One region of the Klebsiella sp. RIT-PI-d genome, then DNA from elsewhere that is predicted to be linked to it. Evidence: predicted binding sites of a transcription regulator. Region 1 holds the regulator's gene; each other region holds the start of a gene.
The links. The regulator LexA, encoded in region 1, represses DNA repair genes until DNA is damaged. The targets are predictions, from matches to a motif close to TNCTGTATGTACATACAGNA.
Positions count from the first base shown of each region.

Region 1 (2,191 bases):
GAAACAGCGAAGAACTTTTGCACGCCGTTAAGCATTTTTAGCGGCGGATTAACTTCACCTTTTTCACGCCCCGGCGACCGACCGAACATGATGGAAACAGGGACCATTTGTACGTCGAGAAGTGGATTACTGCGATGCAGATCCAAATAGTCGTGGAAGAGTTTGATAGACTCTTCTTTCGGCGTGTAGTACCGGAACACACGTGGGCCGCCATGAATAAATACATAACGCGGCAGCAGGGTGCCGTCGATCTCCAGAGGCTCCAGAGGGTCGGGCAGATCGTGCGCCAGACACTGCTCGCGTAGGGTCAGCAGGTCCGCTTTTGAGTTGTACGGCAATACGTACATAATAGGGCGGGACGAGTCCAGGCCCAGTTCCTGCGCGGGTTGCGCCGGAATAGATTTGCTCTTTACCAATACGCTTAATGGTAAATTCAGTAATTTGTAGTAAATTCGTGGCCAGCCAGACATAAACGATGTGAAGCCTCTGGTTAATCATGCAAATGCGCTGCAAGGATATCAGAAAGTGAACCGATTTTCTGAGCTTACGCAGGATGCGCGCTATATCATTGACGCTAATAATGTAAAAAGGTTCTTTTAATGGCCAATAATACCACCGGTTTGACCCGGATCATCAATGCAGCGGGTTATTCCTGGAAAGGATTTCGTGCAGCATGGATCAACGAAGCTGCTTTTCGCCAGGAAGGTGTTGCTGCTCTTGCAGCCATTATCCTCGCATGTTGGCTTGATGTAGATGCCATTACTCGCGTGCTGTTAATCGGTTCGGTGCTGCTGGTCATGATTGTCGAGATTTTAAACAGCGCAATCGAGGCGGTTGTCGACCGGATTGGTACGGAACGGCATGAGCTTTCAGGCCGGGCTAAGGACATGGGATCGGCGGCGGTACTGCTGTCAATCGTTGTCGCACTCATTACCTGGGCGACATTATTGTGGTCGCATTATCGTTAAAGGTCGCAAAAGTAGAAAAGTCTCTGCTTTTTCGCCCCGATAATGGTTTCAAAATCGCCGTTAACTGTATATACTCACAGCACAACTGTATATACACCCAGGGGGCGGAATGAAAGCGTTAACGGCCAGGCAGCAAGAGGTGTTCGATCTCATTCGGGACCACATCAGCCAGACAGGCATGCCACCAACGCGTGCGGAAATTGCGCAACGTTTGGGGTTCCGTTCCCCAAATGCGGCTGAAGAACACCTTAAAGCACTGGCGCGCAAAGGGGTGATTGAAATCGTCACCGGCGCATCACGCGGTATTCGCCTGTTGCTGCAGGAAGAAGAAGGTTTACCTCTCATTGGCCGCGTTGCCGCCGGTGAGCCGCTGCTGGCACAGCAGCATATTGAAAGTCATTATCAGGTCGATCCCCTGCTGTTTAAACCGAGCGCTGATTTTCTGCTGCGCGTTAGCGGTATGTCGATGAAAGATATTGGCATCATGGACGGCGATTTACTGGCCGTGCATAAAACGCAGGACGTGCATAATGGCCAGGTTGTCGTGGCACGCATTGATGAAGAAGTTACCGTTAAACGTTTGAAAAAACAGGGTAACGTCGTTGAGTTGCTGCCTGAAAATAGCGATTTTTCACCCATTGTGGTTGACTTGCGCAAGCAAAGCTTCTCCATTGAGGGTCTGGCTGTAGGCGTAATCCGCAACGGCGAATGGCTGTAAGCACGAATCGAATTCTGCGGTGCCCCGGGTGCCGCAGACATATCTCTTTCCTTTGCAGAAATCCTCAACCTCTTCTCACCTCGCAGGGTTAAATATTCTTAATTTGCCGCAGGGTGCAGGATCGTCTCCTATACTTATTCATACGTTCAGCAGAAAGATACGCTTTCTGAGCGACAAAGTTCACATGTTTTGTACCCCAAAAAGAGGACATAATTATGAATAAAGACGAAGTCGGCGGTAACTGGAAACAGTTCAAAGGTAAAGCGAAAGAAAAATGGGGTAAACTGACTGACGATGATATGACTGTCATCGAAGGTAAACGCGATCAGCTCGTGGGTAAAATCCAGGAACGTTATGGTTATGAGAAAGACCAGGCGGAAACTGAAGTAAAAGACTGGGAAACCCGCAACGAGTATCGCTGGTAAGAGTAAACTCAGCTAACCCCTGAGAAGACCTACCCCCCTGAAAGGCCGCGCCGTAGCTAGCGCGGCTTTTTCTTGCTCTG
Region 1 is NZ_LGIT01000001.1:63,767-65,957, reverse strand. It holds gene plsB (glycerol-3-phosphate 1-O-acyltransferase PlsB) at 1-470, opposite strand, end outside; gene AC791_RS00295 (diacylglycerol kinase) at 600-968, shown strand; gene lexA (transcriptional repressor LexA) at 1,078-1,686, shown strand; gene AC791_RS00285 (CsbD family protein) at 1,902-2,111, shown strand; gene zur (zinc uptake transcriptional repressor Zur) at 2,168-2,191, opposite strand, start outside.

Region 2 (2,191 bases), on a different contig from region 1:
AACTGGCAGCAGGTACTGGTTTTCACCCGTACCAAGCACGGCGCCAACCATCTGGCAGAGCAGCTGAACAAAGACGGCATCCGCAGCGCGGCGATCCACGGCAATAAAAGTCAGGGCGCACGTACCCGCGCCCTGGCCGATTTTAAATCCGGCGACATTCGCGTGCTGGTGGCAACCGACATCGCGGCACGCGGTCTGGACATCGAAGAGCTGCCGCACGTGGTAAACTATGAGTTGCCGAACGTACCGGAAGATTATGTTCACCGCATCGGTCGTACCGGACGCGCAGCCGCTACCGGTGAAGCGCTGTCTCTGGTGTGCGTCGATGAGCATAAGTTGCTGCACGATATTGAACGCCTGTTGAAAAAAGAGATCCCGCGTATTGCGCTGGACGGTTATCAGCCTGACCCGTCAATTAAAGCTGAGCCGATCCAGAACGGTCGCCAGCAGCGTGGCGGCGGCGGTGGTCGTGGTCAGGGCGGTCGTGGTCAGCAGCAGCCTCGTCGCACTGACGGTGGCGCGCCGAAAGCCAGAAGTCCACGCAGCAGCGAGGGTAAACCGGCCGGAGAGAAGCCGCGTCGTCCGCGTCCGCGTAAACCGTCAGCAGCATAATGCGCGCGCTGCTGGGCTTGCCCGGTCCTGCGTAACATGCGCAGCCTGCTGATATCGCAGAAGTCTGTACGCCGGGTAAGCGCAGCGCCACCCGGCAACATTCGCAGAGATGTCATTTCTCAGGCAACAGTATTCGTGCCCGGCAATGGGCACACTGCGTAATTTGCGAGCTGCCTTCCATAATCCCAAAAACCCATACCCCCTCACGGCGAAAAATGTCACAATAGTGGCTGTTTATACAGTATTTCAGGTTGTTCAATGACCCTTACTCCCGCGTTAAAAGCGCAAATCGCCGCCTGGTATAAGGCGCTACAACAGCAAATTCCGGATTTCATTTCCCGTCTGCCGCAGCGACAGATGATAGCTGACGTGGCGAAAACCCTTGCCGGAGAAGAAGGGCGTCATCTGGCGATTGAAGCGCCTACCGGCGTCGGAAAAACGCTGTCCTATTTAATCCCCGGCATAGCTATCGCGCGCGAAGACCAAAAAACGCTGGTGATCAGCACGGCCAATGTCGCCTTACAAGATCAGATCTACACCAAAGATCTCCCGCTGCTGAAAAAAATAATCCCTGAACTGCGCTTTACCGCGGCGTTTGGCCGTGGTCGCTACGTGTGTACGCGTAACCTGACCGCGCTCGCCAGCAGCGAAGAGACTCAGCAGGATCTGCTGGCATTTCTTGACGACGATCTGACGCCCAATAACAAAGAAGAACAGCAGCACTGCGCGAAGCTTAAGGGCGATCTCGACAGTTATAAGTGGGACGGGCTGCGCGATCATACCGACCGCGCCATTAGCGACGATCTGTGGCGGCGGCTCAGTACCGATAAAGCCAGCTGCCTGAACCGCAACTGTCATTACTACCGTGAATGCCCCTTCTTTGTCGCCCGCCGGGAAATTCAGGAAGCGGAAGTGGTAGTGGCAAACCACGCGCTGGTAATGGCGGCAATGGAAACCGATGCGGTATTGCCAGAAGCTAAAAATTTGCTGCTGGTACTGGATGAGGGCCATCACCTGCCGGAGGTGGCGCGCGACGCGCTGGAAATGAGCGCTGAAATTACCGCGCCGTGGTACCGGCTTCAGCTCGATCTTTTCACTAAACTGGTGGCAACCTGCCTTGAGCAGTTTCGCCCGAAAACGCTGCCGCCGCTGGCCACGCCTGAGCGTCTGAATGCCCACTGCGAAGAACTTTATGAGCTGATCGCTTCTCTTAACGCCATCCTGACGCTTTATCTCCCGGCAACCCAGCAGGCCGAGCATCGTTTTGTTATGGGCGAGCTGCCGGAAGAGGTGATGACGATTTGCCAGCGGCTGGCAAAACTAACGGAACTGCTGCGCAGTCTGGCGGAGGCGTTTCTGAACGATCTGGGTGAGAAAACCGGCACGCATGACGTGGTGCGTTTGCATCGGGCAATCCTGCAAATGAACCGGGCACTGGGGATGTTTGAAGCGCAAAGCAAGCTCTGGCGACTGGCGTCAATGGCGCAGGCTTCTGGCGCACCGGTTTCAAAGTGGGCAACGCGTGATATCCGTGATGGCCAGACGCACATGTTCTTCCACTGCGTTGGCATCCGGGTCA
Region 2 is NZ_LGIT01000009.1:510,622-512,812, forward strand. It holds gene rhlE (ATP-dependent RNA helicase RhlE) at 1-612, shown strand, start outside; gene dinG (ATP-dependent DNA helicase DinG) at 871-2,191, shown strand, end outside.
Region 2: dinG (ATP-dependent DNA helicase DinG) is a predicted target of LexA. The motif match lies at 837-856, and genes of this name have one in related genera.

Region 3 (2,191 bases), on a different contig from region 1:
GATCTTTGAAGGTGTCGCCGCTTACGCGAGACTGAGCTTTAGCATCTGCACGCCATACCATACCACCCAGACGAGTATAAACGTCCAGATCGTCAGCTACTGGGTAGCTCAGTTTGGTGGTCAGCTGAATGCCCTGTGCTTTGAAAGCACCGTTTACATTGCCGCCTTTATAAGCCATACGGCCTAACCAGTCGTAACCCAGTTCGAAACCAACGTACGGGTTAACCTGGTAGCCACCGAACGCACCAGCGCCAAGCTGGTCATCACGGGTTGGGCCGTCATTCGGGATAAACCCGGTGTCATGATACTGGGACCAGCCCAGTTTAGCACCAGTGTACCAGGTTTCGTCTTTCGGAGCGGCCTGCGCTACGGTAGCGAAGCCAACCAGTGCCACTGCAATCGCGATAGCTGTCTTTTTCATTTTTTGCGCCTCGTTATCATCCAAAATCGCCATGAATATTCAAAGAAACTCACGGTTAAATCCTTCACCGGGGGCGCGACTTGTTGAATACGCCGCCGTTATTAACGGCTTAAGACGAGCACCCCTGGCGATGTAAAGTCTACAACGTAGTTGGAAACTTACAAGTGTGAACTCTGTCAGGCATATGAAAAAAAAAGGCTGTCGGACACATTGTGAAACATTCGTGTGTCATTTTTCGTCGGTCCATGCCGCCTGAGACCGCACCAGACAAGCATTGACGCTAAATTTGCCAGTACAATAAAAAGGTTGCCGAAAGTTTAAAATATTTACCAGGAAAAATCTTAATTGCGACTAATGATACAAATTTGAGTGAATTTTTAGCGCATCAGAATGTCTGCCGCTACGATTGTCCCCCTGAATGGGACGCATAATAAACCCCATTGCATGACCTTCCTCTGCCGCCTTTGCCAGAAGAGAATACTCTTCGGGGGTCAATTCTTCCGACAACCAGCCAATTACCACGCTGTAGTTTCCGGTGCGTAATGCACGAATCATAGCGGCCAGTGTATTGCACGGTGGCATCTGGCTAATTTGCATCAATTTCGTTAACGGAAGCCCGGCTGATTGAACCCATTCCCGGCTGAGTTTTTGCTGTGGCGTGAGCCAGAGCTGCCAGCGCGACTGTTGGCCTAACTGCTGTAGCAGCGGCAACAACAAGAGTTGCGTCATCATGGGCTGGTCTTCCCGATAGACAATTTCGCTTATCAAACCCGTAGAGCACTGCTCCGTTGCAGAATAGACACTTGCAGTAGAGGTTTTCGAAAATGAAGACGGTGTGCGATTTGCATGACGTGAAGTGTACATAATTAATCCAGCCCTGATGGTTACTGTATATATATACAGTAACTCTGCTGCGTATAAAGATCAACCTCATTTTCTGAAAGCAACTCGCAAATTTGAACGCCATTTTGACCGATTGCAAAATTCATGTTGCTGTCAGGCACGAAGTTGCCTATTTTCCTGATTAGCGGATCCGTTAGTAATATATATATTTTATATACATGATTTATAAGGATTAATCATGAGCAATATCTCATACAAACGGATTTATCAGTCGCAAGAATATCTCTCTCCGCTTGGACCGGTTCACTACCGGGCGCTCTTTGGTGGATACAGTCTGGCGATAGATGACACGGTGTTTGCCATGGTAGCGGAAGGGGATTTATATCTACGTGTATGTGAACAAAGCGCACCCTATCGTGTAAATCATCCCACGCCACTACTGACGCTGCACAAAAGAGGCCGCCCTGTATTACTGAACTATTACCGGGTCGATGAAACGCTGTGGAGCGACCGGCAAACCCTTTTGCATCTCAGCTCATTTTCTCTTCAGGCAGCACGCCTCGAAAAAGCCCGGCGCGGGAGGGTTAAGAGGCTAAAAGATCTGCCGAATATCACGTTCCACCTTGAAATATTGTTGATGGAGGCAGGGATCGGCACTCAGGAGGAGTTACGCGCCCTGGGAGCGGAACTGGCATGGCTTAAAATCAGGGAAAAGAAAACGTCGCTTTCTGTCAGGCTTCTTTATGCGCTTGAAGGGGCCATTGCCGGAATGCATGAAGCCAGGCTGTCGCCACAAAGACGGCAACAGTTGACGGAATGGCATAATTGTTTACCAGCACCCCGATATGAGGTAGTGAGATAGCGGCCTCCGCCCTCCTGCTGCATGTTATGCAGGAGGGCGACGCGACTATGCCGAAGGCGGTGTAA
Region 3 is NZ_LGIT01000009.1:675,476-677,666, forward strand. It holds gene ompA (porin OmpA) at 1-421, opposite strand, end outside; gene sulA (SOS-induced cell division inhibitor SulA) at 773-1,285, opposite strand; gene AC791_RS09730 (TfoX/Sxy family DNA transformation protein) at 1,503-2,126, shown strand; gene yccS (YccS family putative transporter) at 2,172-2,191, opposite strand, start outside.
Region 3: sulA (SOS-induced cell division inhibitor SulA) is a predicted target of LexA. The motif match lies at 1,307-1,326, and genes of this name have one in related genera.

Region 4 (2,191 bases), on a different contig from region 1:
GGCGCGTGAAGCTGTTGAAGGCGCAAAACAGTAAGTTGTTAAATGCCCGCCGGTGACGGACGGGCACGGTAAACACGGGCCGACAGGCCCGTTTTTTTATCCCTGTACCTTGACCTGTGCAGCCGCCGATTTTGCACGAGCAACAGCCTCGTCAACGCTGTCGCCAGTGGCAAGCGTCACGCCCAGACGACGTGATCCGTCAATTTCTGGTTTCGCAAATAAACGCAGCTGCAAACCTGCGCCGCACGCTGTCTCGACATGACTGTAGGTAATATTCTGACTGGTAAGCTGCGGCAAAATCACTGCCGATGCGGCCGGGCCATACTGTCGAATTCCCCCTACCGGCAGGCCTAAAAATGCGCGGACATGTAGAGCAAACTCTGATAGATCCTGAGAAATGAGCGTTACCATTCCGGTGTCATGCGGGCGCGGCGACACTTCGCTGAAAATGACCTCATCGCCACACACGAACAACTCCACGCCAAACAAACCGAAGCCGCCTAACGCCAGTACTATTTCGCGGGCTATTGCCTGAGCACGTTCCAGCGCCAGAGCGCTCATGTGCTGAGGCTGCCATGATTCACGATAATCGCCATCTTCCTGTCGATGGCCCACCGGCGCACAGAAATGAACGCCATCGACAGCGCTCACGGTCAGCAGGGTAATTTCAAAATCAAACGCCACGACGCCTTCGACAATGACGCGTCCGGCGCCTGCTCGCCCGCCCTGTTGGGCATAGTCCCAGGCTTTACTAAGTTGTTCTGCACTGCGGATAAAACTCTGCCCTTTACCGGACGAACTCATAACCGGCTTAACGATGCAGGGCAGTCCAATTTCGCCTACCGCCTGCTGAAAATCGGCCTGGCTATCGGCAAAGCGGTAGGTCGACGTCGGAAGCGAAAGGGTTTCTGCCGCCAGTCGACGAATACCCTCGCGGTTCATTGTCAGTTGCGCGGCACGGGCGCAGGGAACGACTTTTTGTCCGGCCTGCTCCAGCGCAATCAGCATGTCGGTGGCGATAGCTTCTATCTCCGGCACGATATAATCCGGTTTTTCTGCGTCTACCAGCTCCTTCAGTGCCTGACCATCAAGCATATTAATGACGTGTGCGCGGTGCGCCACATGCATGGCGGGTGCATTGGCATAGCGATCGACGGCAATGACCTCAAGCCCCAGACGCTGGCACTCAATGGCGACCTCTTTACCTAATTCACCAGACCCTAATAGCATGATGCGGGTTGCTGCCGGGCGCAGCGCAGTACCTAATAAAATCATCACTCTGTTTCCTTAAACTGACCTGTCGGCAGTATAAACGAAAACGTTTGCGTCTGTCTTCGTTGGTCTTTATTTCACGGATTGATTCTTTAAAAAACGGGTGATATACTGTATAAAATTACAGTGATATGGGGCTGCAAAATGGCGGTTGAAGTTAAATACGTTGTGATCCGTGAAGGTGAGGAAAAAATGTCTTTTGCCAGCAAGAAGGACGCCGATGCGTATGACAAAATGCTCGATCTGGCGGAAGTGTTGGGTAATTGGTTAAGCCAGTCGCCGGTAACGCTGGAAGACGAGCAGCGTGAAGTCATGGCTATGTGGCTTGCCGAACAAAAAGATGTGCTGGGTACCCTGCTTAAAGCCGGGAAGCTTCCCGCGCCAAAAGCCGTGGCAGATGAAGCGTCGGCTAAACGGACAAAAGCTGCCTGACAGCCACTTGCGCTCCTGCCGTTTTGTACCATGCTTTTTCTTCAATCCCTGCGTAATGATGGGGTCTTAAGGAGAAAATAATGCATAAACGTGGAGCGCTTTTATGCCTTCTGCTATTAGCGGGTAGCGCATCAGTACAGGCGGTAAGTCACGATCCGCATCCTAAGACGGTTAAATTTCCGAACTGCGAAAAGCTGGACGCCAGCGGAATTGCAGCCAGTGTTAAACGCGACTACCAGCAAAATCGTATCGTGCGCTGGGCTGACGATCGTCAGAAAATCGGCCAGGCAGATCCCGTTGTATGGGTCGACAGTAAAGAAGTAACGGGCGCCGAAGGCCAGTGGAAGGTGCCTCTTACGGTACGGGGTAAAAGCGCGGATCTGCATTATCTGGTGCAGGTCGACTGTGCAGGAGGCACTGCCAGCTATCAGAGCCGATAACCGACAGTAATTTTCGCACCTTTTGTCGCCTTGACACTTTCTTACGT
Region 4 is NZ_LGIT01000009.1:1,506,849-1,509,039, reverse strand. It holds gene kdgA (bifunctional 4-hydroxy-2-oxoglutarate aldolase/2-dehydro-3-deoxy-phosphogluconate aldolase) at 1-34, shown strand, start outside; gene purT (formate-dependent phosphoribosylglycinamide formyltransferase) at 97-1,275, opposite strand; gene AC791_RS13520 (YebG family protein) at 1,417-1,704, shown strand; gene yebF (protein YebF) at 1,785-2,144, shown strand.
Region 4: AC791_RS13520 (YebG family protein) is a predicted target of LexA. The motif match lies at 1,382-1,401, and genes of this name have one in related genera.